2 regions of the Paenibacillus sp. FSL W8-0194 genome follow, and region 2 is predicted to be linked to the other one. Evidence: predicted binding sites of a transcription regulator. Region 2 holds the regulator's gene; the other holds the start of a gene.
What was found. Region 2 encodes NrdR, which represses ribonucleotide reductase genes. Its sites were predicted from a motif close to AACACNATATATNGTGTT; they were not measured.

Region 1: the regulator NrdR is predicted to act here: its motif matches at 11,776-11,793, upstream of MKY58_RS17825 (anaerobic ribonucleoside triphosphate reductase).

What each region holds. Positions count from the first base shown of each region.
Region 1 is NZ_CP150205.1:3,904,611-3,920,858, reverse strand. Features, by position in the region: gene MKY58_RS17880 (bifunctional aldolase/short-chain dehydrogenase) at 1-1,246, shown strand, start outside; gene MKY58_RS17875 ((Fe-S)-binding protein) at 1,423-2,172, shown strand; gene MKY58_RS17870 (LutB/LldF family L-lactate oxidation iron-sulfur protein) at 2,150-3,649, shown strand; gene MKY58_RS17865 (LUD domain-containing protein) at 3,652-4,377, shown strand; gene MKY58_RS17860 (DeoR/GlpR family DNA-binding transcription regulator) at 4,495-5,256, shown strand; gene MKY58_RS17855 (LTA synthase family protein) at 5,414-7,276, opposite strand; gene MKY58_RS17850 (TetR/AcrR family transcriptional regulator) at 7,408-8,010, opposite strand; gene MKY58_RS17845 (ABC transporter ATP-binding protein) at 8,178-9,062, shown strand; gene MKY58_RS17840 (ABC transporter permease subunit) at 9,064-9,876, shown strand; gene MKY58_RS17835 (DinB family protein) at 10,119-10,580, shown strand; gene MKY58_RS17830 (GNAT family N-acetyltransferase) at 10,778-11,716, shown strand; gene MKY58_RS17825 (anaerobic ribonucleoside triphosphate reductase) at 11,839-13,695, shown strand; gene nrdG (anaerobic ribonucleoside-triphosphate reductase activating protein) at 13,713-14,282, shown strand; gene MKY58_RS17815 (EamA family transporter) at 14,505-15,422, shown strand; gene MKY58_RS17810 (GNAT family N-acetyltransferase) at 15,648-16,172, shown strand; gene MKY58_RS17805 (hypothetical protein) at 16,213-16,248, shown strand, end outside.
Region 2 is NZ_CP150205.1:4,411,474-4,427,721, forward strand. Features, by position in the region: tRNA gene MKY58_RS20055 (tRNA-Ala) at 41-114, opposite strand; gene MKY58_RS20060 (ABC transporter substrate-binding protein) at 308-1,675, opposite strand; gene MKY58_RS20065 (carbohydrate ABC transporter permease) at 1,765-2,589, opposite strand; gene MKY58_RS20070 (sugar ABC transporter permease) at 2,586-3,470, opposite strand; gene nrdR (transcriptional regulator NrdR) at 3,797-4,273, opposite strand; gene MKY58_RS20080 (alpha/beta-type small acid-soluble spore protein) at 4,418-4,636, shown strand; gene MKY58_RS20085 (lytic transglycosylase domain-containing protein) at 4,764-5,336, opposite strand; gene coaE (dephospho-CoA kinase) at 5,333-5,929, opposite strand; gene MKY58_RS20095 (manganese efflux pump) at 5,943-6,671, opposite strand; gene mutM (DNA-formamidopyrimidine glycosylase) at 6,823-7,653, opposite strand; gene polA (DNA polymerase I) at 7,705-10,371, opposite strand; gene phoU (phosphate signaling complex protein PhoU) at 10,661-11,320, opposite strand; gene pstB (phosphate ABC transporter ATP-binding protein PstB) at 11,370-12,125, opposite strand; gene MKY58_RS20120 (methyl-accepting chemotaxis protein) at 12,295-13,482, opposite strand; gene MKY58_RS20125 (response regulator transcription factor) at 13,596-14,324, opposite strand; gene MKY58_RS20130 (ATP-binding protein) at 14,453-16,240, opposite strand.

The DNA of each region.
Region 1 (16,248 bases), 510 kb from region 2:
CCAGTTCGTCAACAGCAAAAACGCCAAGGAGCTTTCCCAAGTCGGCGCAGCTTGCCCGGACCATCTGGTGCATACGAAACGCGTTCCGCTGTACGTCGAATGGGCGCCGTCCACCGGGGCAGCCGGACTGAAGGAGGCCGTTCGCAGCGGAATCGAAGCCTATAAAGAGGAATATAAAGCTTATTTCGAACGGAACAAACACGAAGGCGACGTCATGTTCGAAGCGGCTCCGCGCGTAATCCTCATCCCGGGGATCGGCATGGTGAACACGGGAAAAAGCGTGGCGATGGCCGGCGTCAGCGGCGCGCTGTACCACCGCGCGATTGCCGTCATGAAAGGCGCAACGGCGCTGGGCGAGTTCGTGTCGCTGAACGAAAACGAATCCTATAACGTGGAATATTGGCCGCTTGAGCTGTATAAGCTGACGTTGGCTCCCGCCGAAGCGGAATTTTCCCGCAAAGTCGCCTTCATCACCGGGGGCGCTGGCGGCATCGGCAGCGAAACGGCGCGGCGCCTCGTTTCCGAAGGGGCTCACGTCGTTTTGGCCGACCTCAATCTTGAAGGAGCCGAGAAGGTTGCGGCCGAAATCAACGCGCAGTATGGCGAAGGACGGGCCAAAGCCGTAAAAATGGACGTCACCAGCGAAGAAATGGTGATCGCGGCGCTGGGCGAAACGGCGCTGGCATACGGCGGCGTGGATATTATCGTCAACAATGCGGGGCTGGCGACTTCGAGCCCGTTCGACGAAACGTCGCTCAAGGAATGGAACCTGAATATGAACGTGCTGGGCACGGGGTATTTCCTTGTGGCACGCGAAGCGTTCAAGCAAATGAAAGAGCAGGGGCTCGGCGGCAGCATGATTTTCGTCGGCTCGAAAAACTCCGTTTACGCAGGCAAAAACGTGACGGCCTACAGCTCGGTCAAAGCGCTTGAAGCGCATCTGGCACGCTGCATCGCCGCCGAGGGCGGGGAGCACGGCATCCGCGTCAACACGATTTTGCCGGACGCGATCCTGCAGGGCTCCGCGATCTGGAATTCGAACTGGCGCAACGAGCGCGCCGCGGCTTACGGCATCGAACCGGACCAGCTGGAAGAGCATTACCGGAAGAGAACGACGCTGCTCGTCAATATTTATCCGAAGGACGTGGCGGAAGGCATCGCCTTCTTCGCGTCGTCGAAAGCCGAAAAAACGACGGGCTGCATGCTGACGATCGACGGCGGGGTGCCTGCCGCGTTCACGCGCTGATTCCCGGTTTGCGCCTGGCTCACGATTATCTTATGATCCCATGAACAACGCAATCCCCGCCATGTCCGAAAAGAGCGCCGTACACGCCTCGTCTCGGGCATGTGGGGATTGATTTTCTATCCGGGCCATGGGCCGGCTCGAATGTTGCGCTTAGCGCAAAGGAGGAGAATGCTAGGATGAAAGTGTCGCTTTTTATTACCTGCATCAGCGATGCGCTGTTTCCGCCGATCGGCGAAGCGATGACGCAGCTGCTTGCCCGCTACGGCGTCAGGCTGGATTTTCCGAAGGTGCAGACCTGCTGCGGCCAGCCGGCCTTCAACAGCGGTTATTGGGACGAAGCAAGAGCTTCGGCCAAAACGATTTTGGAAGCGTTTGACGACAGCGATTTCGTGATTGCGCCTTCAGGCTCCTGCACGGGCATGATCCATCATTATTATCCGAAGCTGTTCGAACACGACGCCGCGCTGCTTGAAAAAAGCCGCCGGCTTCAAGAAAAGACGTACGAATTTACCCAATTCCTCGTCCAGGTCCTGGGTGTGACGGATGTCGGGGCGTATTTTCCGCATAAGGTGACCTACCATCCTTCCTGCCACGGCACGCGTCTGCTGGGGATCAAGGACGAGCCGATGGAGCTGATGAGCCATGTCGAAGGCATGGAATACGTTCCGCTTCCTTATGCCGAAGACTGCTGCGGTTTTGGCGGGACGTTTGCCGTCAAGATGAGCGAAATTTCCGGGGCGATGGTCGAAGAAAAAAGCCAGCATGTTCTGGAGACGGAAGCCGAGGTGCTCGTCGGCCTGGACATGGGCTGCCTGCTGAACATCGGCGGCAACCTGAAATTTCAGGGCAAGCCGGTCCGCGTGATGCATCTGGCCGAACTGCTGTACGAAGGGGTGAGGAACCGTGAGCAAACCGCAGGGGTCTAACGTCAAGGAGCGCGCGAGAACCGCTCTTCAAGATGAATTTCTGATCGATGCCGTCAAATTTACGACGGAAAGGCTGAAAAACGGCAAAAAAGCGGCGACGGCCGAACACGGCAACTGGGAGGAGTGGCGGGAGCGCGGCCGGCAAATCCGGGCCCACACGGTTGCCCATCTGGATTATTATTTGAGCCGTTTCATCGAAAACGCCCGCGCCCAAGGCGTTCACGTGCATTTTGCGCCGGAGGGGAAGGATGCGGCACGGATCGCCATGGACATCGTGAAGCACCGGGGCGCGAAATCGGTCGTCAAATCGAAGTCGATGGTGTCCGAGGAGGTCCACATCAACGAGGCTTTCGAACAAATCGGCATCGAGTCGATCGAAAGCGATTTGGGCGAATACATCATCCAGCTGGCCAACGAACCGCCTTCCCATATCATTATCCCGGCCATTCACAAAAACCGCCGCCAAATCGCGGAGCTGCTGTCGAAGGAAGCCGGGGAGACGCTGCCGCCCGAGACGCAGGTGCTTGCAGGTTTTGCGAGACGCAAGCTGCGCGACAAATTCCTTGAGGCGGACATCGGGCTGACGGGCTGCAATTTCGGCATCGCCGAGACGGGGACGGTCGTCATTTTCGAGAATGAAGGCAATGCCCGCATGGTCAGTACGGTGCCTAAAATCCAGATCACGCTGATGGGCATGGAACGGTTGATTCCGACATGGGACGATCTGGAGGTGATGGCCACGCTGCTGCCGAGATCGGCCACCGGCCAGAAAATGACCATGTACATGTCCGGCATTACGGGACCCAAGCGGACGGAGGACGGGGACGGACCGGAGGAGATGCATGTCATCATCGTCGACAACGGCAGGTCGCTGCAGCTCGGGGACCCGGATTTCCAGGAGCTGCTCAACTGCATCCGCTGCGGCGCCTGCTTGAACGCTTGCCCGGTGTACCGGCATATCGGAGGCCACTCTTATCCGGGAACGTACAGCGGCCCGATCGGCGCGGTGCTGACTCCGGCGCTGAACAAAAATGCGGAGGAGTGGCACGACATCGCCAATGCGTCCAGCCTGTGCGGCGCCTGTTACGAAGCCTGTCCCGTCAAAATCCCGCTTCACGACATGCTCGTATACCTGCGCAACCGGAAAGTGGAACGAGGAGTGACCGCGCCCGGCGAAAAAATGGCGATGAGAGGCTTCAAAATGCTGATGGGCAGCCACGCCTGGTTCGAGAGGGCGGTAAAAGCAGGGCAGCTGGGCCAAAAGCTGCTGGTTCGCGGCGGAGTCATCAAATCCAGGATCGGCCCGCTCGGCGGCTGGACGGCGTACCGCCATATTCCGGCGCTGCCTAAAAAATCGTTCCGGGAGCAGTGGACGAAAGTGACGGCGGAGGCCGAAAAGTCGTTCAAGCCGATGACGGATGAAATGAAGTCCCGCATGGAAAAGATCGTTCAGTCGCGGGCGAAGGGAGGGCATTAAACATGGCCAAATCCGATCCGGAATTTCTTGCCCGATTAGACCGCGAATCGCGGGAGGCGGAAAAGCGGTTTATCGGCAACATCGCAAACAGGCTGGGAAGACCGGCCGCCGGTCCGGCTCCGGTGCATCCGTACCGGGGGGCGCCGGATTTTTGGTCCTCCTATGAGCTGGGGACCGAAGAGAAAATCGGTCGTTTTATGGACAATTGGCGGGCTGCGGGCGGTTATCCCGAGCGAATCGCGTCCATGTCGGGCGTGCCTGAGGTCATCGCCCGCATCGCCAAAGAGCGGCAGGCGCGGTCGACGATCCGGCAAAACCTGCCGGAGCTGGCAAGCCTGCAGCTGGAGAGCGTCCTGCCCGAGCTTTCGCATCACGCCTGGAACGGCCGGGATCCCGAAGGCTCCCTGAACATTTGCGAGCAGGCGGACGTGGGCATCGTCCTCGCGGATCATGCGGTGGCTTATACCGGCACGATCGTCGTTGCGTCCTCTGCGGACAAAGGCCGCTCGGTATCGCTGCTGCCGAACGTGCTTATTGCCGTGATCCCGGCGGAACGCATGTACACCCGGCTCGGCGAGGCGATGAGCCGAGTCGCAAGTATCCCGGCCGAACGTTTCCCTGCCGGAGTCCATTTTATTTCCGGACCAAGCCGGTCGTCGGACATCGAAAACGACCTCACGATCGGCGTGCACGGCCCGGGTGCGGCCTATGCGCTGATCGTCGGATAGACCGGTAGCGGGACATGCGCCTGCATCCTGAGATTTGGTATAATAGGTTTTGTTTTCATGAACATTCCAAGTTGTGATTCTGGCTGGCGGGAAGGCCGGCGATGAAAGAGGGTAGCTATGTTAGTTGCGGAAAGATACGATAAAATCGTAAGCCTCGTCAACGAAAGAGGCAGCATCCGGGTATCCGAGCTCAGCGAGCTGTGCGGGGTCACGGAAGAAACGATCCGCCGCGATTTGGACCGTCTGGAGCAGCAGGGCAAGCTTCGGCGCAGCCACGGCGGGGCGGTGAGCGTCAAGGAGACACAGGCCGAAACCCCGTATTTCGAGCGGGAAGTCATGCACCAGGAAGAGAAAAAGCGCATCGCCAGAGCGGCTGTCGCCCGGATCGAACCGCATGACCGGATCGCGCTGGACGCCAGCTCGACGGCATGGTACATGGCATCGATCCTGCCGGATGTTCCGCTGACGGTGCTGACGAATTCGATCAAGGTAGCGTTGGAGCTATCGTCGAAGGAAAAAATCGAGGTGATCTCGACCGGCGGCATTTTGGCGGCAAGATCCCTTTCATATGTCGGACCGATGGCTGAGCGCAGCCTGGAGGCCTATTACGTCGAAAAAGCGTTCGTTTCGTGCAAAGGGGTGCACCCGGAGCGGGGCATCAGCGAATCGAACGAACTGCAGGCCATGGTCAAGCATAAGCTGATTAAGCAGGCCGCCAGCGTGTATTTATTGGCCGACGCCAGCAAAATCGGCGTGCAGGCTTTTACGCATGTGGCCGGATGGGAAGAGATCGATGCGGTCATTACGGACAGCCAGATCGAAAGCGCCGATGCCAAGCTTCTGCGGGAAAAAGGGATCGAGCTGATCGTCGCGGAGTAAGCGGTTCATGGATTGCATATAAACGAAAGGCTGCGTAAAAAGCGCCTGTTGGGCGTTCTTCGCGCAGCCCGGCTTCCATCAAAAAACACGGGCATCCTTCAAATCGGATGCCCGTGTTTTTTGCGCTGCCCTAAAAAAGGAAAGGAACGCATCGCCGTTATTCCCGTTTCGGCAGCAGCTTGACGTATTCGTCGGACAATTTCATTTGCGACAGGTTATAGTCGTAATCTGGTTTGTACTTGGCGAAATCGGCGACGGGTTCAAGCGTATCCAAATCGGTCGCGCTGCCGTCCTCGAACGTTTTGCCTGGGACGTACAAAATGTCGTCGTTAAAGAAGGAACCCGTCGGCAAATAATACCGGCTGCCGACGATGTTATGGTTGATGTTCAGCAAATCGTGGCCGAACGCGGTAAAGTTTTCTTCCTTCAGCGAGATGCCGAGGAGGTTGGCGAGCGTCGGCAAGATGTCCACCTGCCCCCCGACCTGCTTCAATTCCTGTCCCTGCACGCCGGGCACGTGGATCAGGAGCGGGATGTTGAACCGGGTGACGCGCGGATCGTATTTGATGCCAAGCGCCTGGCTGATCATCGCCGGATCGTTATCCTGCGGCTGCAGGCCGAAATGATCGCCGTAGATGACCAGGACGGTGTCGTCCCACATGCCATTTTGTTTCAATTGGTCGATCAAGGTTCCGATCGCGTAATCCGTGTAATTGACGGCAGCCAAGTAATTGCCGAGCTGCGTCCCTTTCAAGGCATCCGGGATGCCGATTTTCACCCGGTCCTCGGGCACGTTGAACGGAAAATGGCTGGACACCGTCACGAACTGCGCGTAAAAAGGTTTTTTCTCCCGATGAAGCTTGGAGAGCGTTTGGATGCCGAATTTGTACAATTCCTCGTCCGAAGCGCCAAATTCGTTAAAATGGTCGTTTTTATAATACGGCTTGTCGTAGTAATGGGTAAACTTCAAGGCCGGGTACAGCTTGTCCCGGTCCCAGAACTTGACGTCGTTCACATGGAACGTGGCCGATTCGTAATTTCTTTTTTCGAGCAGGCGCGGCATGCTTGGAAGCACGCGGTCGCCGTAACCCGTCGACATGGCCACGGCCGCCGTCGGATAAATCGAGGTGTTGCTCATGAATTCCGCATCGGAGGTGTTGCCTTGGCCGATCTGCTGGAATACCCGCGAGAAATAGAAGCCGTCCTTGGAAAGACCGTTCAGCACCGGCGTCAGCTCCTGGCCGTTCAGAGACAGATGGATCGGGAAGTTTTGGAAAGCCTCCATCTGAATGACGATGACGTTTTTGCCTTTGGCGGCCCCGAAAAATTTCGGCTGCGCTTGCGGATCGTCCTGGTATTTGAACATGGCTTCCTTCGATTCGATTTTCTTGACCGTATCCTTGATATTGCCGGAAGCGACGGCGACGGCTTCTTCCTTGGCTTTGAGCCCTGCGGCTACCTGGTAATTAAAAAAACCGAGATGCTCCGCTTGGAGCACTTCGTTCGTGATGCCCCGGTCTTTGACGATAAACCATGCCGTCGCGGCAAGGGCGACCACGCCGACGATCGCCGGCCATCTTTTGCGCAAAGGAGCGGACATGCTTGGCTTTCGTCCCATCAGCTTGCCGGCGATCCAAACCAGCGTGATGACGACGATATCGGCAAAAAAGAGGTAGTTCGCCGTTTGGATGGTCGACTGCACGCTGTCCTTGATCCCGCCGACCTGCTTCAGCTCGGAAAGGGCTGTATAAGTCGGAACGGTGTTGAAATGCTGGAAATACACCGCCGAGGCAAAAAAGATCAGCGAGCACAGCACATTGAAGATCCAGTACACGATCCCTTTCGCTTTGGAAGGGACGATGAGCTCCAGCAAGGACAGAAGAACCAGCAGCGAAGCGGCATCGGCCGCGATCCGGCTCCACATGATCTCGTGGAAGAAAAAATAGCGCAAAAGCATAAGCTTCAGCAGCAAAAGAATGAAAATCCCGACGACGGGCGTTTTTGGTTTTGATGATCGCATGGAAAAGTCTATCATTCCGGCTCCTTTCCTGGAGTTTGTTAATTTTTTCCTGACTCCTTGTTAACCAATACTATATAAGTTTTTTTACACGATGAAAATACTAAATTAACATACAATTTACGTTCTGTTAATCAATTTTGGGACTTGGGACCACATATGCCATAAAAAAACACGTGCACCATTTCCTCGACGAGTTTGTCCAGATCCTCGCTGTTTTGCGTCGATTCGAGCATGCGCGCGGAAGAATCGTAAAGCATGTTCAAATACAAAATGACCGTTTCGACCGATATGCCTTCGGAAATCTCCCCGTTTGCTTTCGCTTTGCCGACCAGTTCCGCCATGAGCGGCAAACTCCGCTCCTCGTAATTTTTGCGGACGAGCTCCTGGATTTCCGGGTCCTCCTGCACCAACTCCGCCAAGACGGAAGGGTGGAGGGTATGGGTGTTATTTTTCTTTTGCAAAACGATGTATTCGATCTTTTCCTTCAACGAGACGTTCGCGCGGACGACGGATTCGAATTCATCTACGGTGCTTTGGACGTAGTCCCGGAATACCTCGCGGATGAGGGCTTCCTTGCTGCCGAAATAATTGTAGATCGTTACCTGCGAAACGCCGGCTTCCCCGGCGATGTCCGCGATGCGGATTTGCTTGGGGCTGCAGGAGGCGAGCATCTTTAATGCCGTCTCTTTAATGCGGTTTTTAATCTGCTGTGCTCTGCGTTCAAAGCCGTTCACGTTTGTATCAGCTCCATTTTCCGGCTTTCGCCGCTAATAATGAAATTATAACACATAAATATTTCATAACTCTATTGACGGGAATATCTTTCCGGCGTATGATCTGGTTATGAAATATTCGGGATATAATATTTCATAATTTTATTCCCGAGCGGGAGGCGCTGGCTATGCTTACGGTGTCACATGTAACGAAGATATTTCCAGGGGGGAAAGGGATATTCGATATTTCTTTCACCGTGGAAAAAGGGGAAGTGTTCGGCTTTCTCGGTCCGAACGGGGCCGGCAAATCCACGACGATCCGCCACATCATGGGTTTTATGAAACCGGCACAGGGAACCGTGCGGATACGGGATCTTGATACGTGGAAAGATCAAGGGAAATTTCAAAAGCTGGTCGGATATTTGCCCGGAGAAATTGCCTTTATGGAGGGTATGACGGGGAAAACCTTTCTGGATTTCATGGCGAAGCTGCGCGGCGGGGTTGATCCGAAGCGCAGGGCCGAGCTCGTGGAGCGGCTGCAGTTCGATGACCGCACGCCGATCCGGAAGATGTCCAAGGGCATGAAGCAGAAGGTAGGCATCGTGGCCGCTTTTATGCATGAACCTGAGGTGATCGTATTAGACGAACCGACCTCAGGCCTGGATCCGCTGATGCAAAGGGTGTTCATCGAGCTTGTTCTGGAGGAAAAGGCCAAAGGGACGACGTTTTTGATGTCCTCGCACAGCTTTCCGGAAATCGAGCGGACTTGCGACCGGGCGGCCATAATCAAGGACGGGAAGCTTATCGCCGTAAAAAACATCCATGAACTCCAGGCCGAGCAGCGGAAGCTATTCGAGGTCTCCTTCGAGGATGCCGGGGACCGGGATGCGTTCCTTGCCAGCGGCCTGAAAATCGAATCCTGCAAAGATAACCGGGTGCGCGTCGCGGTACAGGGGGATTATAACCGGTTCGTCCAGGAAACGGCGAAATACCGGATCCGCAGCATCGACGTGGCTTCGCAAAACCTGGAGGACATTTTTATGGATTATTACGACCGGACGGGAGGCAAATGACATGAACGCTGCGCTGTATGGGCAAATGCTCAAAAATCATCTGCAGACGATGACGAGTTACGCGTTTGGTTCGGCTTTTTATATTTTGCTTATGTTTTGGGTTTACCCGAGCATGGCCATGCAATCGGAAAACCTCAATGCGCTCATCGCGTCGATGCCGGAGGGACTAAGCAAGGCGTTCAGCCTGGAAAACGGGTTCGGCAGCGTCGAGTCGTTTATTTCCGGCGAATATTACGGGCTGCTGTTCGTGCTGATCTTGTCCATTTTCAGCATCACCACGTCCACCCAACTGATGGCCCGTCTCGTCGATCAAGGCTCGATGGCCTACCTGCTGGCCGCGCCCACGACCCGGATCAAGGTGGCTCTTACGCAGGCCGTCGTCCTGCTGACGGGATTATTCATCATTTCGCTTGTTACGACGCTTGCCGGATACGGCGGGTATGCCTGGTTTATCGGGGATGTCAGCGAGCTCGACTCCGGAAGGTTTTTGCTGCTGAATCTGGGCGCGTTCCTGCTGTTTTTTGCGGTTTGCGGCATCAGCTTTTTGGTGTCCGCGGTTGCGAATGACGAAAAAAGGGCGCTTGGCATCTCCGGGTTCATCGTATTCGGGTTTTTCAGCTTGAATTTGGCGGGCAAAATCAGCGACAAGCTTTCCTGGATGCAGCATGTTTCCTTGTTTTCTTTAATTGACACCGCGGACATCGTCAATGGAACGCTTCATTGGACGCCGGTGGTCCTTATTTTGCTGGCGGTCGGCTTCGCCGGTTTTGCGGCCGGGATCGTTTGGTTCAGAAAAAGAAATTTGCTGCTGTAATTCCGAACGGGGGATGAAGCACGGGAAAGGAGACGCGGGCGTCGGCGTCGGAGGCGTTCCATTCGGATCTTGCGATACGGTGCGCCCGCTTTCCCGTTATCCCCGATATTTTACGGCCATCTCTGCCATCATTAGCCTTTCGCACGTCCGAAACCAAACAAACGTTCTTGCTTGGTTCCGGATTCAATGGTATGATCAGGAAGGGAATCAACCATTTCTTTCTTTTGACAGGGGGATATTCGATGAATACGAAGCAGGAGAAACTGGAAGCTTTTGCCGAGCTGATCGGGTTCGCCGAATCGCTGGAGCGTTTGAGCGAAGAGCAGTGGGCGGGGCCGGTCGCGGAAGGCAAATGGTCGCCGCGCGACATCATCAGCCATATGATGCTGTGGGACAGGTATTTTCTGGAAAATGCGATACGGCCCATGGCGGAGCATCGGCCGATGACGCTGAAGCCGCTCGATTTCAACGAGTTCAACCGCGACGCCGCGGCTTACGGGCTGACCCAGAGCAAGCAGGATTTGATCCGGCAAACCGTGGAAGCGCGCAGGCAGCTGGTCGAGGTCATCGAGGGCATTCCGGAATCCGAATTCGGCCATAAACATGAAGATAAGCTGTCGGTGGACGAATATTTGCTTGATTTTTTCGAACATGACCGCCATCACATGGCTCAAATCCATACATATTTAGCGAGTTTCGCATGATGCTGTTGTTACATAGCGAGGGCTGCATCCTTGGTCTCCAATCGAGACAAACAAGGGTGCGGCCCTTTTGCCGTTTTCAGGCGAACCGGCGGCAAAGATTTAGAGGGTCCGGCGGCCAAATGGCATGAAACCGGTCATGCGGAACGTAATCTAGTAGGGAAGCTTTCTTTCGGAAGGCAGAAGGAGGTTCGCTTGGTATGGATCGCGAGACATGGCTGAAAAAGGCGTCTACGCTCAAGCTGACGGAGTCGCTTCATTTATGCCGGGCGGATGCCCCGGAATGGGAGCGGTACGTTCATGTTTATTATCATCAGGCGACGATCGCCTTCCGATGCCGGGAGAAGGAAAATTTCCTCTCCGGGGGCGATGAGCCTTTTTGGCTCGTAAAAGATCAAACCGTTGTCGGCGGGTTGGCCCTGTCGCCTTGGGCATTCCGGTATTTTTTTACGGTTCCGCCTTTTGGAGGGGGGGCCGAGGTAATTCGGCTGATCGCGCAAACATTGCGGCGGCAAGGCGGCAACGGGCTGCCGATTCAGGCAATGGAGGTGCCGGACGGCGACGCCGATGATTATATTCGGGCCGGCTTTCGGCCGGACCCGTGCAGATTCCGGTGGATGCGGCGTCCGACGGCCGTATTCGAAGGCGAGCATCCCGAGATGATTTGGCGCCGGGCGGAAACCGCGTGCGATTCCGGGGAAACGAGGCTGAAGCTGGAGCGCGAAGCCGGGCTGTTTTTGTTTAAGCATGCCCAGGGCGGGGAGAGCGGAGAGAGAGGCGCCGTGTCTTTTCCGGAGACGCTGCTTCGGCTTCGGGAATTTGCCGCCCAAAGCCCGGAAGCCGTGCTGGAAGCCTCGGGCGCAGCGTATGACCGTGCAACGCATGCTTTGATCGGCGTTTGTTTGATCGGGTACTCGGAGGGCTGTCCGGTGATCGAAGCGCTGGCCGTAAGGCCGGGTTTTAGAGGCAAAGGGGTTGCGACAAACATGCTGAGGCGGGCTTTGACCGTTTTGGCACATCGCGGGGAGCCGATGCTCCGCGCCCGAATTGCGCACGGCCATCCGCTCGAATCGTTATGCCATCGGTTGGGCTTTATGCCGGGCCCCCTGTTTTGGCCGGCGATGACGTTTGACCGGTAAAGCAGAAATAGCTTTTCTCCGGGGTGTGACAATAGATATAGTGTTTGATTTTCGAATTAAATACTATATATGGTGTCGGGTGGATTAGCCATCCCATTTTGCGCCTTAAGGAGGAAGTGGAAATGAATGATCTCATCCAGGATCCGGCCGAGCGTCTCTGGCGTTCCTTTGACGATATGCTGCAAGACGGCAACCCGGATTTGCTTCAGGAAAACGCGAACGTGGACGGAAAGTCGCCCATGGGGCTGATGAGCAAATTTGCCAGCGAAAGCGCCAAAATGTACGCTGCCGAACAGTTATTGTCGCCGGAGGTCAAGGAAGCGATCGAACAAAATTTGATTTACCCGCATGATCTTGATTTTTATGCCTCGGGAACGACGACCTGCTGCCAGATTCCGCTCGGCAAGCTGCTCCGGGGCGGGTTCAATACCGGCCATGGCCATATGCGCGAGCCGCAGGACATCAAAAGCGCCATGGCGCTTGCCTCGATCATTTTGCAGGCCAACCAGAATCAGCAGCACGGCGGACAAGCTTTCCCGATGTTTGACGCTGACCTTGCGCCGTACGTGCGCAAAACCTTCGAGAAAAAGCTCCGCTTGCTGCGGGAGCTGCCGCTCCAAGACGATTTCGACCGGGAGCGCGAAGCTTGGAGCATGACCGAACGGGATGTGTACCAGGCCTGCGAGGCGTTCATCCACAATGCCAATTCGATGCATTCGCGGGGCGGCGGCCAGGTTCCCTTCATATCGGTAAATTACGGGACGGACACGTCCGAATGCGGCAGAATGCTGATCAAACAGCTGCTGCTGGCGACCCAGCGGGGTCTCGGGCACGGAGAAACGCCGATTTTTCCGATCCAGATCTTCAAGGTGAAGTCAGGAGTGAACTTTCATCCGGGAGATCCGAACTACGACTTGTACCGGCTCGCGCTGGAAACGACCGCCCGCCGGCTGTTCCCGAACTTCGCGTTTCTTGATTCGCCGTTCAACAAAGCTTACGACCGGGGAACGAAGGAAAGCGAAGTCTGCTACATGGGCTGCCGGACGCGCGTGATGGGAAACGTGAACGGGGAGGAAACCGCCATCGGCCGCGGCAATTTGTCGTTTACGTCGATCAATCTGGTCAAACTTGCCCTTTTGTCCGCAGATCCGGAAGAGTTTGACCGCCGGCTTGACGAAGCGATGGACGTGGCGGTACGCCAGCTTCATGAGCGCTTCCGGTACCAGGCGGGCCGGCAGGCCGGGAATTTCCGTTTTTTATATTCGCAGGGCGTATGGAGGGGCGGGGAGCATCTTCAGCCTCACGACCGGCTTGGCGGCGTGCTGAAGCAGGGGACGCTCAGCGTCGGTTTCATCGGCTTGGCCGAAGCTTTGACGGCGCTTTTCGGCCGCCATCACGGACAAAGCGAGGAGGTTCAGCGGCAGGGGCTTCGGATCATCCGCCGCATGCGTGAACGGATGGACCGCGAAACGAAGGACAGCGGCTTGAATTTTACGCTGATCGCGACTCCCGCGGAAGGTTTGTCGGGGAAATTCGTGAAAAAGGACCGGATCGCGTTCGGCGCCATACCCGGCGTTACCGACCGGGATTATTACACGAATTCGTTCCATATTCCCGTTTATTTTCCGATCAAGGCGGCGGATAAAATCCGCTTGGAAGCGCCGTATCACGAGCTCTGCAACGCGGGTCACATTACGTACGTCGAAGTGGACGGATCGGTCATTCACAACACGGCCGCGCTGGATCGGATCGTGCGGTGCATGGCGGACAACCGGATCGGCTACGGTTCGATCAACCACCCGGTCGACCGCTGTAAAACATGCGGATTCAGCGGCATCATCGACGATCGCTGCCCGGCATGCGACGGCGTCCAGGTCGAACGGATTCGGCGGATTACCGGCTATCTGGTAGGCGACATGGACAAATGGAATTCGGCCAAACGGGCGGAGGAAGCCGACCGCCTGAAACACGGGAGATAAGGAGCGTGACGCGAGAGATGGGCAAACATCCGAATGACTCCTCGGCCGTTCTTCCAAACCCGGCGGAATACGTATGGATCATGGACGTTATTCATGACAGCGTCGTGGACGGGGAGGGGCTTCGCACCGTCATTTTTTGCGCGGGCTGTCCGCACCGCTGCCCGGGCTGCCATAACCCGGAATCCTGGCGTTTGCGCAGCGGCGGGCGGTGGAGCGTTGCCGAGCTCGTACGCGAAGCCGCGGGCAACCCGCTGACGGACATCACGCTGTCGGGAGGCGACCCGTTCCTGCAGGCGCGGGGGATGAGCCTGGCCGCCCGGGAGCTGCGGCGCCAAGGGAAGCACATTTGGGCGTATACCGGCTATACGCTCGAAGAGCTGCTTGCAAGCGGCGACCGCCATAAACGTGAACTTCTTGCCTGCTGCGACGTGCTGGTCGACGGACGTTTCGACCTTCGGCAGCGGGATTTGTCCGTTCCGTTCAGAGGGAGCCGAAACCAGCGGATTTGGGAACGGAGCCGCGGAGGTTGGAAAGAGATCTACCCGCTGGATCCGCCTGCCGGGACATCCTTTATTCTGGTAACGTAACTCATTGACGCCCCCGGAAGAATGTTTTAATATTCATTCTTGAAAGCACCAGGATACTTAACTTAAACATGACACGCAGCACCTGTCTTAAACTCCGATTCGTTCGCGAGTGGCGAAATTTTAACGGCGGTTTGAACCCGCCGGTTTCGTTCGCCCCCTGTCTATCCATGACGGGGGGCTTTTGGTTGTTGCGGAAGGCTGCATCAAAGGGGGACTATATGCATGAACAAATTCAAATATTCGCTGCTGATATTGATCGGGGCGATCAGCTACGGGGTGCTGTCATCCATCATGAAGCTCGGCATGAAGGAGGGCTTTACGGTCAGCCAGATGCTGGGCGGGCAATACGTGTTCGGCTGGACGTTTTTGCTCATTCTCATGCTTCTGTTTTCGCGCAAAAAACTGTCGCCGAAGCAGTGGCTGACGCTGCTGGCCGTCGGCATCACCATGAGCGGCACGTCGGTGTTTTACGGTAAAGCCGTCGAACGGCTGCCTGCCTCGATCGCCGTCGTGCTTTTATTCCAATTCACCTGGATCGGCGTGCTGCTGGAAGCCGCTGCGGACCGCCGTTTTCCGAGCAAAAGCAAGATCGCTTCCATCATCGTTCTGATCGCCGGAACGCTGCTCGCCGGCGGGGTCATCGGGTCCAGCAGCGGAGCGCTCGACATGACGGGCGTGATCTTCGGACTGCTGTCGGCCTTTACGTTTGCGCTGTACATGTTCGTCAGCGGACGCGTCGAAACGAAGGTTCCCGCCTTCAATAAAAGCTTCTTTATGACGACGGGCTCCGGCGTCATCGTTTTGTCGGTATTTTCGCCTTCGTTTTTGTGGGATGGGGCGCTGGGCGACGGGTTATGGAAATACGGCGTCGCGCTGGGATTCCTCGGCATTTTGATCCCCGTCGTGTTTTTTGCGATCGGCATGCCGAAGGTCGGCTCGGGAACCGGAGCGATTCTTGGCGCCGCCGAGCTGCCGGCGGCCGTCGTGGCTTCGGTTCTTCTCGTGCATGAACACGTAAGCGCCCTGCAATGGTTCGGCATCGTGCTTATTTTTATCGGGATTGCCATTCCGCAAATCCGGTTTTCCAGGAAAAAAACGCCGCCTCTGTACGAAACCCAGAAATCCGCGGCGAATTTGTGAACCCGGCTTGCCGAGGCCCGATTAACGGCCGCCGCGGAGGGTAATGTATAAGTGTAGACATTCTTCTTTTATTTTTGGCTCCGGCTGGTTCAGCCGCGGGCCGTTTTTTTGTATAATGAGAGAAAAAAGGAGGATGTACGGTCATTCCAAAAAAAATCATCGCATTTCCAAACTAACGGAAGGAAAAGGAGGGATCATCTAAATAAGCATTGGAGGAAGCAAATCATGGTCATTAGAGAACTGCAGCTTCATGAATCGGGTTTGATTCGGCAAATCGACAGATCGGAAACGATCGGAAGCATCTATAAAATGAAGGACGGCGTGCTGGAGGCCCTTCCTGCCGGGCATGAATGCCCGCCCTGGGACGAGGAACACACGCGGGAAATGATCGAACGTTTTGAGACCGAGCTCTGTAGCGGAGGCGCGGCTTACGGCGCTTTTGCCGGGGACACCCTTGTCGGATTCGGCGTGCTTGGGCACCGGTTCCGCGGCGAACAATTGGACCGGCTGCAGGTGGATTTGATGTATGTCAGCCGCGCGTACCGCAGGCAAGGCATCGGAACGAAGCTGATGGAGGAGCTTGCCAACGAGGCGCGCAAGCGCGGAGCGTCCTATTTGTACATTTCTTCGACGGAAACCGAATCCGCCGTTCATTTTTATATGGCCAACGGCGGCCGAATCGCCGACCAGGTGGATGAAGAACTGTTCGAACTCGAGCCCGAGGATATCCATATGCTGAAAAAGCTGTAACCGGCAGGCAAGCCGAAAAGAAACGGATGAAGGTGAAGACTTGATTGTTTATATCGGATATGCATTAGGAATACTG
Region 2 (16,248 bases):
AATAAAAAACCCTTATGTAGCAAGGGTTTGCAGACTTTTTTGGTGGAGCTAGGCGGAATCGAACCGCCGACTGATCGCTGCCAGCGACCTGTTTTCCCCCTAAACTATAGCCCCGTTTTAAGTTGTGACCTCTACACTGCCAGCGATGCGCTCTCCCAGCTGAGCTAAGGCCCCGTAGTATGTATCGCTCTTTTGAAGAGCACTCCTATAATATATCATAGCGGATAGAGTTGTGCAATACTTTTTTTCAAAAAAAGAAGACGCCCCGGCCTTAGAGGCCAAAAGGGCATCTCCTTCCACAGCAGTTTTATTTCACCGTCCGGTTATACTCCTGGATTTTGGCGGTAATCTCTTTCGCCGCGTCGTCCAGCGCCGCCTTTGGCGTCTTTTTGTTGTTGAGCACCTCTTCGATGGCGCCTTCGACGATTTGTCTCGCTTCCGGAAAAACGCCCATGACGGCGCCCTGCGTAGCCCGGTTCAGTTTGGTATTATGCAGCTGGTCGATCGCCGTCTGGAATTGCGGGAACTTCTTCAGATTTTCCTTCACGCTGTCCTGTTCATACGCTTTGGTCGTGATCGGGAAATATCCGGTGTTGATGTGCCAAAATGCCTGCTGCTCTGGCGAGGTCAGGAATTTGATGAATTCCCAGGCCGCCTTTTGCTCCTCGTCGGGACGGTTGTTCATCATCCACAGACTCGCGCCGCCGACGATGACGCCGCCTTCTTTGGCATCTGCCGGTTTCGGCAAAAAGCCCGTTCCGACCTCGAATTTGCCTGTCGTGCCGTCCACCAATCCTTTGAGCGCCGCCGTGGAGTCGAGGATCATCGCCACCTGGCCGGCGGAGAACGCTTTTTTCGAGTCGTCGGTTTTCCGTCCGAGATTGTTGGCTGCTTTTGTGTCGATCAGATCCTTCCACCACGTCATCACCTTCACGCCTGCGTCGGAGTTCACCAGCGATTCAGTCGCCAGGTCGTCCCGGCCGTTGCCGTTGTTGACGTATTCCGCTCCCTGGTTTGCGAAAAACTGCTCCATGAACCAGCCGTAAATCGCGAAGTTCGCGCCGACCGCTTTGCCCGTTTTTGAAATTTTGTCCGCGGCAGCTTTCAGCTCTTCAAACGTCTTCGGCGGGTTTTCCGGATCAAGTCCGGCTTCCTTAAACAAATCCTTGTTATAATACAAGATCGGATTCGACGTGTTAAACGGCATTGAATACAGCTTGTCGTCGAACGTATAATAGCCGCTGATGTTCGGTTCAAGCTGGCCGACGTCCCACCCGTCCTGATCGATAAAGTTTTGCATCGGCGTAATCAGCTTGGAATCGACCATGAACCGGCTGCCGATTTCGTACATCTGCACGACCGTCGGCCCTTCGCTGGTGCCCATTGACGCCTTCAGCTTGCTCAGCAAATCGTCATATGTTCCCTGGTACACCGCTTCCACCTGGATTTTATCCTGCGACTTATTGAAGTTGTCCACCAATTGATCCACGACCTTCGTCGTCGCCCCGCCCATGGCATGCCAGAACACGACCTTTTGCGCCCCGCTTTTCGTTTCGGCGCCTTTCGTACCGGGATCCGCCGCTTTCGGCTCTTCTTCTCCCATGTTCACGCTGCAGGCTGCCATCAGCAGCATTACCGCTGCCAGCATCAAACTTACAAGCCTCTTCTTCCCCATAGTCTGCATCATTCCTCCCCTTTTATTAAAAAACCTGCCTATTGCCTTGTATGACAAGCCCCGCCGCAAATCAAGGCCGATCACCGCTTTTATCCTTTTACCGCCCCCGCCGCGATGCCGCGCACCAGCTGCTTGACGCCAAAAGCCAGCAGGATGAAGGACGGCAGCAGCACCAGCGTCACCCCGGCCAAAATCAAATTCCAGGACATGACCTCGGCATGCTGCAGCATCGCCACCCCGATTTGGACGGTCCGCATGGACGCCCGGTTCGTAATGAGCAGAGGCCAAAGATAATGGTTCCAATGCGTCAAGAACACGTAGACCGAAAGCGTGGCCAGCGCCGGCCTGGAAAGCGGCAGCACGATCGAAAAATATTGCCGCAAATGCCCGCATCCGTCGATTTTTCCTGCGTCGAACAATTCGCGCGGCAGCTGCAGAAAAAACTGGCGAAGCAGAAACACCCCGAAAGCTCCGGCCATGAAGGGAACGATCAGCCCCTGGTAGCTGTCCATCCAGCCCCAGCTTTTGATCAGCAAATAGTTCGGAATGATCGTCACTTCCCAAGGGATCATCATCGTCGACAGAAACATCGCAAACAGTGCGTTTTTGCCTTTGAAATTCAGGAACGAAAAAGCGTAAGCCGCTAGGCTCGACGTCACGACCTGGCTGATCATGACCGCGGCCGATACGATAAAGCTGTTCAATATGAACCGGACGATCGGAAATCCGGCAATGGCCTCCTTGAAGTTCTCGAGATAGAAACGGGTCGGAAACAACGGCGGCGGAAAATTGGACACTTCTTTTTCGGTCATAAACGACGAAAACACCGTAAAAATAAGCGGATACAGCACCATCAGCGCCAACGCGGCAAGCAGGACGTACAGCAGCAGCGCAGTCGTTCGTTTCGCAATCATTGATAGTGCACCCTCTTTTCCAGAACTTTAAACTGCAGCACGGTCAGCGCCAAAATAATCAAAAATAGGATGAGCGCTTGCGCGCTGCCGATCCCGAAGCGGAAGTTCACGAAGGCGTCCTGGTATATGGAGTACACGATGACGTTGGTGGAGTTGATCGGACCGCCTTTGGTCAGGATATGAATTTGGCCGAAAGCCTGGAAAGCTCCAATCACCGACACGATCAAGGCGAAAAAAATCGTCGGCGACAACAGCGGCATCACGATCCGCACAAACGTGCGTACAGGTCCGGAACCATCGATTTTAGCGCTTTCATAAAGCTCCTCCGGAATGCCTTGCAGCCCGCTGGACAGCACGATGTACAGAAAACCCATGTTCATCCAAACCGTCATGATGGAAATGGAAATGAGCGCCCAGGCCGGGTCGGTCAGCCACGGAATCGGGCCAATGCTTACGAGGCTGAGAAAATAGTTCAACATCCCCGCCGTCGGATGGAACAGCAGAAACCAGATGATGGAGCCCGTACCAACCGAAATGACGATCGGCAGCGAAAATATGAATTGGAAAATCTTCATTCCCCGCAGCTTGTTGTGGGTAATCGCCGCCAAAAACAAGGACCAGATCAGCGAAGTCGGCACCGTATACAAAATAAACAACAGCGTAACGCTCAAATTCGAATACAACTGATGCGATTTGAACAGGGTGACGAAATTTTCGAACCAGACGAACTCGGCCACCTGTCCCCGAGGATCCGTAATCGTCATGCTCAAATAAACGGATTTCAGCATCGGGTAAAACAAAAACATGATAAATAAAATGATCGAAGGCGCCAGAAAAGCGTAAGCCAAGACATGCTCTTTCCAAACGTTCCGTTTGGACATCCTTCTTTTAGGATTTTTTACATTTAAAACGCTTTCATAATTAGACAAATCGATGACCCCTCCCATGTCTCCCGATGTATTTTCGTCATAACCAGCCCATATATGTTATTATCTTACATTTGATATTTTGCCGTTGTCAACGAATTTTCACAATTTATTTTCGAACAACCTTGACAAAATTAAAATAAATTTCAGAACTTTACAACGGCACATAAGTAAAGAATGCACCGAGAATGCCGTGTTTTTGCCGGTTAACCCCGGAAAATAAAAAAGACGCAAGCGGCTTGATGTCTTCCACCTAGCCGTTTGCGCCTTCGGACATCCGGTCATTCGACCGAGTCGGGCATCGTATTCTTCGAAAGCAGCCCCTTCAGCTCTTTCATGAACATGTTGATGTCTTTGAACTGCCGGTATACGGAGGCAAAACGCACATAAGCAACCTCGTCCACCGGATACAGCTGCTCCATGACCAGCTCGCCGATGTGGCGGCTTTCGACTTCCGCTACCGCGGTGTTGCGAAGCGCTTTTTCTACCTCGGACACGATGGCTTCAAGCTGTTCCACCGATACCGGGCGCTTCTCGCATGCGCGGATGAGGCCGCGCAGCACTTTGTCCCGGCTGAATTCCTCGCGGCTTCCTTCTTTTTTGATGACGATCAGCGGAGTTTCCTCCACCATTTCGAACGTCGTAAAACGCCTGCTGCATTTTTCGCATTCGCGTCTGCGGCGGATCGATTTGTTGTCGTTGGCCGGACGGGAGTCGAGCACCTTGGTGCCTGCGTAATCGCAGTAGGGACATTTCATGCATACTCACTTCCTTTACCTTGAGGGTGGATGGGATGATATCAAAATTACTTATAATTTCCAACTGAAAAACATCTAAAAAAGTGATGAAGTTTGAATCTTTGAGACATACTACTTTTACAAACAGCAAGGAGGTGAACATCAATGGCTCAAAACAACAACTCCAACAACCTGGTAGTACCTAAAGCTACTGCAGCCCTGAACCAATTGAAATACGAAGTTGCTCAGGAACTGGGTATCTCCATCCCACAAGACGGATACCAAGGTAACATGACTTCCTATGAGAACGGTTCGATCGGGGGACTCATCACTAAACGTCTGGTGACCCTGGCTGAACAACAACTGGCTGGTCAATTCCAATAATACATGCATCCAAAGAAGTATTGGGGCAGCCGATGAGGCTGCTTCAATACTTTTTTTGCCATGATGGGAAGCGTCAGAGCAAAACCCCGCTCATGGAATTACTTCGGATGGCTTGTCCGCCCCAAATTCAAAACTCGTTGTATATCCGCGTATATTGATTATAATAATAAATCACCCGCTGAACATAGTGCCTTGTTTCGCCGATGGGAATATCTTTGACGGATTCCAGCGTTCCGTCCCAAACTCCCTTTTTGAGCCACCCGTCCACCTTGCCCGGTCCTGCATTATAGGCCGCGATGACGGCGATGCGGTTCCCTTTGAACTGGTTGCTCAAATTTCTCAGGTACCAGGTTCCGATGGCAATGCTCGCCTCCGGTTTATGTTTGATATGGTCCATCGTCACTTCCGGGAGCTTGGCCTGCTCCATGACCCACTGGGCTGTATCGGGCATCAGCTGCATCAAGCCGAGCGCTCCTTTTTTCGATTCCTTGCCCAGCTTGTAGTTGGATTCCACGCGGATGATCGAGGCGACCAAAAACGGGTCAACGTCATAGCGCTCCGCCTGCTGACGAATGTTATCCTTGTAATAGATCGGGTAAAACCAGGACATCCAGTTCGTGCTGAAAAACAAAACCGCGACAAAACCGATGAACAGCAGCAGCAGGACTCTTTTTTTGCGCAAAAATCGAAAAGCCTTCATACATATCCCGCTTGAAGCCAGAACCGATCCACTTGCCGCTCCGTTTCCTCAGCGTCCCCGCTGTTGTCGATCACGATATCGGCCTTCCGCTTCTTTTCCTCAATATCCATTTGCGACCGGATCCTTGCCGCCGCTTCCTCCGCCGTCAATTGGTTTCGCCGCATCAATCGCTCCAGCTGAACGTGCTCCGGGGCATAAACCACCATGACGCGTTCAAACATATGTTCAAGTCCCGATTCGTATAAAAGGGGAATGTCCACGACCACCAGCTTGTCCGGATGTTCCCGCTGCAAATCGTCCATCCGCCCGCGGATCTCCTTCCGGATGGCAGGATGCGTGATGTCATTCAGAGCTTTGCGCTGGGAAGGGTCGCGGAATACGATATCCCCAAGCTTCTTCCGGTCGAGGGTGCCGTCCTCAAGAATAACGGCTTGTCCAAAATGCCCGGCAACCGCCGCCAAAACGGGATGACCCGGGAGCATGACTTCCCGGGCGATCGCGTCGGCATCGACAAGCAGAGCCCCTTTGTTGACAAGGAGCGCGGACACGGTGCTTTTTCCTGTTGCAATACCTCCGGTTAACCCGATATTCATGTGCAAAACCACCTCATAACAGCTTTATTATTCCCATGGCGATCAATAACAACGCCGGAAGCGCGGTAAAATGCCGCATCCATGATCTTGCCGCGAATTTAAAGCCGGTTTTCATGCCGACCACCAAAAACGTTCCGCTGAACAGCGCGATGACGAGCGCGGTCCAAACGGGCGAAAATCCCAGCAATGCAGCGCCGAGTCCGGCCCCGAAAGCGTCCAGCGATAACGCAATGCCAAGCCACATCGCCTCGAATCCCGAAATGCTGCCCGATTTATCGATATCGGCCGAAGACGGCGTCCGCAAAATGCGGATGACGAGGCCCAGCTTGCGGATTTCGAGCGAAAATACCGTTTGCTCCGGCATTTCCCTGGAAGCCGTCGACAACGCGGCCCCGCTTGCACGGCTTTGGTCCGAAGCTTTGATGTTTGCCGTATGTTTATCGTCATGTTTGTCGTCCCGTTCCTTTTCCTTCTGAATCACCAACTGGATCAAGGACCACGACCCCATGATGATCAAAATGACGGCCCCGACAACCGAAGCAGCGTCCGGTGATACGACGCGGGCCAAAAGCACGCCGACCTGCATCGATATATAAATGATGACGCCGGAACATATGGAGATGATGACGACGGACAACGACGAAATCTTCATCTGCCTCAACCCATATGTAATCCCGACCCCGAAACTGTCCAAACTTAAAGCAAACGCAAGCAGGAGCAGCGAAAAGACATGACTGAGCACCCCTGGTTTCCCTCCCCTTGTCGAAACGGCCGATCCCGAACCCGCGGCTCTGAAAAAGAACCGGGGTCTTGAAGCTTCCGTTTCCCCTGAAGTCCACTACGGTCTCAGTATATGGGAGGGACAAACAAGGAGTGCACGCCCATGCTTTTATTTAATCCAGGGTCTGGCAGACCGGGCAATAATGCGTACCGCGTCCGCCGACCACGGTCTTTTCGATCGGCGTTCCGCAGGTGACGCAAGGCTCGTTTTGGCGTCCGTAAATTTTCAGCTGATGCTGGAACATCCCCATTTCCCCTTGCCCGTTGACATAGGATTTGATGGAGGAGCCGCCAACCTCAACCGACTCCGCCAGCGTGGCCACGACTGCCTGGTGCAAAGCTTCAAACTGCTTGTCCGTCAGCGTGTTCGCCGGCTGCTCGGGGTGAATGCCCGCGCGGAACAGCGACTCATCCACATAAATATTCCCGATGCCGACGACATATGCTTGGTTCAGCAGAACCGCCTTGATTTTCGAAGTTTTTCCTTTTAGCGCTTCTTTAAACTTCCCGGGGGTAAAATCCGGATCCAGCGGCTCCAAGCCGAGCTTGTTTAGCGGCGGCAAAGCAAACTCTTCCCCCGGCTGGAATAAGTGCATCGTTCCGAACTGGCGGACGTCCTTGTAGCGAAGTTCGGTCCCGTCGGTAAAATGGAAAATGACATGCGTATGTTTTTCCACGGGATCGGAGCCGGCGTACACGCCGTATCGCCCCTCCATCCGGAGATGGGATACCAGGACCAGGCCGTCCAGGAGAATCCGCAAAAATTTGCCGCGGCGCTCCACGCCTTCGATCCGATGTCCTGCCAGCATAAAAGCAAACTGATCTATATCGTCAGGGCGCTGGATAATCCGCGCCAAATTTACGGTAACCCGGTCAATGACCTTGCCTTTGACCAATTGATTCAACGTTCTTTTGACTGTTTCAACCTCCGGCAATTCCGGCATGATGTCTTCACCTCATCCCCATTATAACGGATGCGGGGCCTTCATGGGGCATTATTTCGCTTCGTACCAATTCATGCCATAGCTGACTTCCGCTTTTAACGGCACGGACAGCTTCAGGGCATTTTCCATCGTTTCCGGCACGAGTTTTTTCATCAGCTCCAGCTCGTCTTCCGGCACTTCGAATACAAGTTCGTCATGCACCTGCAGCAGCATGCGGCTTTTCAGTTTTTGCTCCGCCAAAGCGGCATCCATATGCACCATGGCCAGCTTGATGATGTCCGCCGCGGTTCCTTGAATCGGGGTGTTCATCGCCGTACGCTCCGCGAACGAACGCAGATTGAAATTGCTTGCGTTGATTTCGGGCAGGTAACGCCTTCTCTCCAGCAGCGTCTTCACGTACCCGTCCCGTTTCGCATCGCGTACGATCTCGTCCATATAGCGCCGGACGCCGCTGAACGCATCGAAATATTGGTCGATGAAACGCGCGGCTTCCTTCCTGGTGATGTTCAGGTTTTGGGACAGGCCGTAATCGCTGATGCCGTAGACGATGCCGAAGTTGACCGCCTTGGCCGAACGCCGCATATTGGCATCCACTTCGTCCGCGGTGACGCCAAAGACGTCCATCGCCGTTTTCGTATGGATGTCCATGTCGTGCAGGAACGCTTCTTTCAGGCCTTCATCGTCGGAAATATGGGCAAGCACGCGCAGCTCGATTTGCGAATAGTCCGCCGCCAGGATATACCAGCCCGGCTCCGACGGCACGAACACCTTGCGGATTTTCCGGCCTTCCTCGAGGCGGATCGGAATGTTTTGCAAATTCGGAAACTGGCTGCTGAGACGGCCCGTCGCCGCGATGGTTTGTCGGTAATAGGTATGCACTTTTCCCGTTTCCGGCGAAATCTCCTTCAGGAGACCCTCCACGTAGGTCGATTGCAGCTTGGCGATCGTCCGGTATTGCAAAATGAGACGCACGATATCGTGGTATGGCGCAAGCTTTTCAAGCACCTCGGCATCGGTGGAATAACCCGTCTTCGTTTTTTTGATGACCGGAAGGCCGAGCTTCACGAACAAAATTTCGCCCAGCTGCTTCGGCGAATTCAAGTTGAATTCGGTGCCGGCGATCTCGTAAATATTTTTGACCAGCTCGTCGATCTGCGCCTCGAACTCTTTGCCCAGCTCCGTCAGATCGTTCTTGTTCACCGAAATCCCCTGTTTTTCCATGTCGGCCAAAATGCGCGACAACGGCATTTCGAGGTCATGGAACAGCGATGCCATTTCGTTGCCCTCAAGCTCTTTTTCCTGCAGCGGAATCAGGTCCAGAATGGCCGCTCCCTTGGCGGCAAGATGTTTGCTCAGGACCTCCGTCTCAGGCACCTTGTATTTTGCGCCTTTGCCGAAGACGTCCTCGTCGGACGCCAGCGTCTGCAGCCCGTATTTCGCCGCAAGCGCATGGAGGTTTTGATTGGATTCGGTCGGGTCGAGCAGGTAAGCCGCCAGCTGCACGTCAAACGATGCCCCGGCAAACGCAATGCCTTTCCAGTGCAAAGCCAGATCCGTCCGGTGCAGGTCATACCCGCGTTTTGGAACCCCGGCGTCCGCAAGCCACTTTCGGACAGGCTCCGCGGCTGCGGATTTCAAAACCTCAAACGGTACGTAGAAATGCTTCTCCGGACCGGAAAAAACCACGCCGACCACATCGGCATGATGGGGATTTTCCCCGTTTGTTTCCACATGCAGCGCTTCGATGGAGCCAAGCGCGTCGTTCAATTCGGCGATCCGGTCCTCGGTCAAAACCTCCACGTTCACTTCCTTGGCCGGAGCCTGCTGCGGGCCGGATGGGTCGGAGGCGCTGCCGTCTCCCTTGAACGACAAACGTTCGAGCAGCGATTTGAACTCCAGCTTCGCCAGCGCAGGACCTGCGCTTTCTTCCTTTAATCCATCAAAGATCATGTCGTCGAACGACTTGTCCAGCGGCACCTCGCGGTAAATCGTCGCCAGCTTTTTGCTGAGGACGGCATCCTCCGCGTGGGTTTCGATTTTTTCTTTCATCTTGCCCTTCAGCTCAGCGGTGTTCGCGAGCACTTCCTCGACCGATCCGAATTGATGAAGGAGTTTGAGCGCCGTTTTTTCCCCGACGCCCGGAATGCCGGGGATATTGTCGGAAGCGTCGCCCATCAGCCCTTTCAGGTCGATGATCTGCAGCGGCTTCAGGCCGTATCTTTCATGAATCTGCTCAGGACTGTACGTCTCGATTTCCGTTACGCCCTTGCGGGTAAGCCCCACCTGGACTTGGTCCGATGCAAGCTGGAGCATATCCTTGTCTCCGGTGACGACGAGAATGTCGTGTCCCGCTTCCTCCGCGATCCGCGATACGGTGCCGATGATATCGTCCGCTTCGTAACCTTCAAGCTCAAACTGCGAAATGCCGAATCCCTGCAGCAGCTCCTTCAGCAGCGGAAACTGTTCGGACAGCTCCGGAGGCGTCTTTTCGCGGCCGCCTTTGTATTCCTGGTATCCTTCGTGGCGAAACGTCACTTTGCCCGCGTCGAAAGCCACCATCATATGCGTCGGTTTATGGTCCTCGATCAGGCGAAGCAGCATATTCGTAAATCCGTACACGGCGTTCGTGTGCAGTCCCTTGGTGTTCGTCAGCGGGGGCATCGCAAAAAATGCCCGGTAAATGATACTGTTTCCGTCGATCAGAATCAGTTTGCTCATACAGCACCTTCCCTTTTTTAAACTTCCTTATTTCGAATGAAAATGACCCGTCGGATGTATTTCAATGAAGACGCACCGCTTGGTTGCGGAATGATCCCTTGCTTGATTTCTCAGCGGTTCGAGCGTTCGATTTCTTGTAAGCCATGCCTTCTAATATCTTAACACATGACCCTGTATTCGAGAAAAAAATCGGGGGCATAAATAGAAAAACACCGGAAAAATTTCCGATGTTTTCATCCATTTCAATGTTTAAAGCCAAATTGCTACCTTCTATGCGTTAAACAGCGTTTTACCGGTTCAAATCCGGGCGTTTTCCCGTCACGAGATACACGGCGCTTTCCCCGATGTTTGTCGCGTGGTCCGCGATCCGTTCGATATAACGGCCGACGAGCGTGAGCAGCAACGCTTGGGACAGCGAATCCGGATGGACTCTCATATGATCGTATAATTCCGTTAAAATGCGGCTGTACAACAGATCGACCTGGTCGTCGTCCTGCGCCATTTTGTAGGCAAGGTCGGTGTTTTCGTTCAAGTAGGACGTGATCGCTTCCTCGATCATCACTTTGACGATTTCCGCCATTTGCGGAATGTCGATCAGCGGCTTGATCAACGGCTCGCCCTGCAGGCGCAAAGTCACTTTGGCCACGTCAAGGGCAAGGTCGCCCATGCGTTCAAGATCGCTGGAGATTTTAAAAGCAACCAAAATTCTGCGCAAATCCTTGGCAACCGGCTGCTGGGTAACGATCAGACGCGACCCGATATCCATAATTTCCTCTTCCATCTGATTGAGCAGCACGTCCGCCTGCACGATTTCCTGCGCCTTTTCGCTATCCTGCGTCTTGAGGCTGAGAACCGCTCCGTCGAGCGCCTCAACGACATGCTCCCCCATTCGAACAAGCAGCGAACGCAGCTGGTCCAGGTCGTGATCCAATTCTTTTCTCCGAATCATGGCCGATGTTTCCCCCTATACAATTTTATTGACGTTGTTTCCTTCTGTATCAGCCGAAACGCCCGGAGATATAATCTTCCGTTCTTGCATCCCGCGGATTGCTGAACAGCGTTTTCGTCTCATCCGCTTCGACGACTTCCCCGTTCAGGAAAAAGACGGTCCGCCCGGATACGCGGGCAGCCTGGTGCATGTTATGGGTCACCATGACGATGGTGTATTTTTCTTTCAGCTCCTGCACGAGCTCCTCGATTTTCAACGTGGAAATCGGATCGAGCGCGGACGTGGCTTCGTCCATCAGCAAAATATCGGGGTTAACCGCCAGCGCACGCGCGATGCAAAGACGCTGCTGCTGCCCCCCGGACAAGCTGAGCGCGGAACGCTTCAAATAATCTTTGACCTCTTCCCACAACGCCGCTTGGCGCAGGCTTTCTTCCACGATGCCGTCCAGCGTGCTTTTGCTGCGGATGCCGTGGAGGCGCGGGCCGTAGGCCACATTGTCGTAGATCGATTTCGGGAACGGGTTCGGCTGCTGGAATACCATGCCGACGCGCTTGCGCAGCTCTTCCACGTAGACGTCCTTGGCATAAATGCCGACGCCGCCGATTTTGATGGAGCCTTCGATGCGCGCGCCGGCAATCATGTCGTTCATTCGGTTCAGCGTCCGCAGCAGCGTCGATTTCCCGCAGCCGGACGGGCCGATCAAGGCGGTGACCGTATTTTTCGGGATATCCAGATTTATATTTTTCAAAGCATGGAATTGTTCGTAATATAGATTCAAATCTTCGATTTCGATAATGTTTTCCATGTATAATTCAGGTCTCCTTCGTTCAATGGGATGTCCTGTCGATAAGCCGCTTGGGGCAGTTGGACCTGCAACTCCATTTCATTGTATAACGGTTATGTAAAAGCTGTGCGCCGCGATTGTAAACGCAGTGTAAAATGTAAAACCGAAAGATTCCGTTTTTCCCGCTATTTCAGTCTAATGTCCGCTCCAATTCCTGTTTTACGCTGAATGCCTGTTTGGCCGTATCCTGGGCGAGCCGGTATACCGATTGTCCCGTCTTCTCGACCTGATCCGTGGCTTGTTCGAGTTCCCCGAATATCCGGCTGCCTTCGGCCAACCGCTTCGCTCCGGACTCGATCCGGCGGACTCCCGACGCGGTCAGCGTCCCGGTTTCCCCGGCCAGCTCGCTGATGGATTCGAGCAGCTGCGAAATATCCGCGGCAAGCTTCCGGGTTTGGGAAGCCAGCGACCTGACCTCCGCCGCCACGATTTGGAAGCCCCGGCCCTGGCTGCCTGCATGGGCGGCTTCGATCGACGCGTTGATGGCGAGCAGGCCGCTTTGATCCGCCAGGTCGGCGATGCCTTTCGTCAGCGCGGAAATCTGCCCCGCATGTTCGATGAGGCGCTCCGCCTGCTCCTGATTGCGGTTCATGAGGGCTACGGCCTCGGTGTACGATTCGCCCGCTTCGTTCAGCCTCCGCCGGCCTTCCGCCGTCCATTCCTTCATCCGGAGGCATTCGGTTAACGTCAGGTTCGCCGCCTCTTCCACCTCGGATAAGGATTGTTCCATTCCGCTTACATGCCCGTAATTTTCAAGGACGGTATGCTTTCGCCGCTCTTCCGCTTCCTCCTGCAGCTCCCCGGACATTTTCATCAGGTCGAGCACCGTCAGCACGCCCGTGAACCGGCCGTTGTCGGTTACGATAACGCAATCGTAAAATCGCGACTCCGGTCTTGCCAAAGCGCTTCGGATCATCAAGGCCGGATCGTCATGGATGTCCAGCGCGAGAATTTCTTTTTCGCCAAAATCCTTTACCGGGCGGCGAAAATACAAATCGGCGGCAAAACGGCCGGTCAGCCTCCGGTAAAACGCCTCCTTCATCAGCAGTCCTTCCGGACGCATCCCTTCCCCGCAGATCACGATGCACGGAAGATGCGGCTGCTCCTTCAGCAGGTCGAAAGCTTCCCTGCAAGTCATGTCCGGGTCGACCCCCGGCACGTTTCGCAAATATCCGGCAGCGGACCGTCCGGGTCCCTTTGTTTTCGATTCGATGGACGCTGCTGTTTTGCCGGTTGCGGCGCGGCCGTTCCGTGCGCTCCCGGTACCTCGCCGATGAAGATCGTTTTCTGTCTTGTTCTCCATGTGCAGCGTGCTCAAAGTCGACTCCCCCTAAATATGTCTGTTTTAGCTGCATCATACCGCGGAAGGATTAACGGAGAATGCAGGAAGGATTCGGGGATTGTAAATTCCATAAAAAAAAGAAGCCCCCATCATTGCGGTTGATGATGAGCGCTTCCTTTGTTGATGACAAGTTTATATCCGACCCCGCGGATGGAGTCGATGTGCACCGATTCGGGTTCCAGCTCCAGCTTTTTGCGGAGCGAGCTGACATGGACGTCCACCGTGCGCTGGCCGCCGATGTAATCGAAGCCCCAAACGGCATTCATCAAATCGTCCCGGGTCAACACGACGCCCGGCTTGCGCGCCAAGTAAAGCAGGACCTCAAATTCCTTCGGCCGCAAACTGATGCTGGTTCCGCCCAGCAGCACTTCGTATTTCTCGGGGAAAATCTCCAGCTTGCCGAGACGGATGGCCGAGTCCGAGGTTTGCGGCGCAGCTTCCTCCTTCACTCCCGATACGCGGCGCAGCACCGTGGCGACTCTCGCTAGCAGCTCGGACACGCCGAACGGCTTGGTAATGTAATCGTCGGCGCCGAGCTTCAAGCCCTGGACGACTTCTTCTTCGGCATTTTTGGCAGTTAAAATAATGACCGGCGTCGTGATGCCTTTCCCGCGCAGCTTGCCCAGAATGTCGAATCCGTTCATTCCCGGCAGCATCAAATCCAGCACGATCAAATCGAACGGCTCCTGCACCGCGCGCTCGAAGCCGGTTGTCCCATGATCCGACGTAGTCACTTCATACCCTTCCTGCGTCAGATTGTAGGACAGCAATCTGGCGAGCGTCGGTTCGTCTTCGATAACCAGCAAACGCTGTGACATGTATTGTACCCCCGCTTCCATAAACAATGGTTTCTGCTTTAGCAAGTCCATTGTATCATTTCATTGTAAACGCTGTGTAAACAAACGCAAAAAGAGACGACCACGCTTGCAGCCATTTTACATTCATTTTATTCCTGCAGCATCGGCAGTTCAACCGTAAAGGTGGTTCCGATGCCCAGTTCGCTGTCCACGGAAATATCGCCGTGATGCAGCTCCACCAGGTGCTTCACGATGGACAGCCCTAAGCCGGTTCCGCCCGAACTTCGGGATCTCGCCTTATCCACGCGGTAGAACCTCTCGAAAATGCGCGGCTGGTCTTTTTTCGGGATGCCGATGCCGGTATCGGTCACCTTGATCACGACCTTTTCCGTTCCTTCGGCGTCCTGCAGCTCGCGGACCTTCAGCTCGACCTTGCCGCCGTCCTGCGTGTAGCTTACGGCATTGGACAGCAGATTCAGCAAAATTTGGCGCAGCTTGTCTTCATCCGCTTCGATAAACAGCTCCTCGGGAATATCGGCATGGAGCGCAATCCTTTTTTTCTCGGCCACGGTCGCCATCGTATCCATGATCGATCCGCAAAAAGAAGCCAAATGAACCGGCGCGTAATCCATCGGAGAACGCCTGGATTCGATTTTGGACAAATCGAGAATGTCGCTGATCAGCCGGTTCAACCGCTCGCTTTCGTCGTAAATGATCTGCAGGAAGGACCTCGCGGTTTCCTCGTCCTTGACCCCTCCGCCAAGCAGCGTCTCGGCAAATCCTTTGACCGCGGCCACCGGCGTCTTCAGCTCATGCGATACGTTCGCCACGAATTCGCTTCTCATGTTCTCGAGGCGGCGGATCGCCGTAATGTTCTGGAGCAGGAACAACATGCCTTTAAAACGGTCGTCCTCTCCGAACATCGGCACGCCGTCCAGTCGAAGAATCGTTTCCTCCGGCTGGTAGACGATCCGTTCCTCATGGATGAAATCCCGCTGCCCGATCCCATCCTGAATGAGGCGCGTCAGCTCGTAATACTGCTTCATTTCGGTGACGGAACGGCCCGTTAACTGCCCGCCTTTCAGATGCAGCATACGCTCTGCGGCCGGATTGATTAAAGCCACCGTACCTTCGGGGTTGACCAGCAATATGCCGGTGGTCATGTTATCCAGCACGCTCTGCAGCAGGTTCTCATTGTCGCGGATCGTTTGCAGCTGATTTTGCAGGCTGTCGGCCATGCCGTTGATCGCCTTCGCCAGCTCGCCGATTTCGTCCTTTCGCGTGATGTTGACCCTGGCGTCGTAATCCAGCTTCGTAATCCTTCCCGCCACTCTCGTGATTTTTTCCAGGGGGGACGTCAGTCCCGCCGCAACGCGGTAGCTGACAACCGCCGCCACGACGAACAAAATGGCCAAACCTCCCGCCATCAGCGTCCAGCCTTTCCGCACGCCCTGATCGACGAACGCCAGGCTGACCGACAGCCGAATGAAGCCGTCATAATCTTCTCCGGCCACGACGGGGACCGCAACATACAACATATCTTCCTTCAACGTGGAGCTATGTCTGATCGCATACCCCGATCCCTTTCGGGCGGCATCGACGATCTCTTCGCGTCCGCTGTGGTTGTCCATTTGCCGCGGATCGCTCTCCGAATCCCCGATGACCGTGCCGTCTTTCGATATAAAAGTGACCCGGGAGTCCGTCAAAGCCGCCAGCTCCCTGGCTTCGCGGGTATAATAAGCCATGGCGTCCCCGCCTTGCGTCGGGCGGAAATCAAAGGTCCGGCTGAGCAGCTGGATTTCCCGGATCATGTTTTCCTCCAGCGCCGATATATGGGATTTCTCGAATACCCGGGCCATGGTGAATCCCGCCCCGGCCATGGATATCCCGATCATGACCATTAAAATCAAAGTAAGCCTGATGCGAAAGGGTCTCATGTCATGTC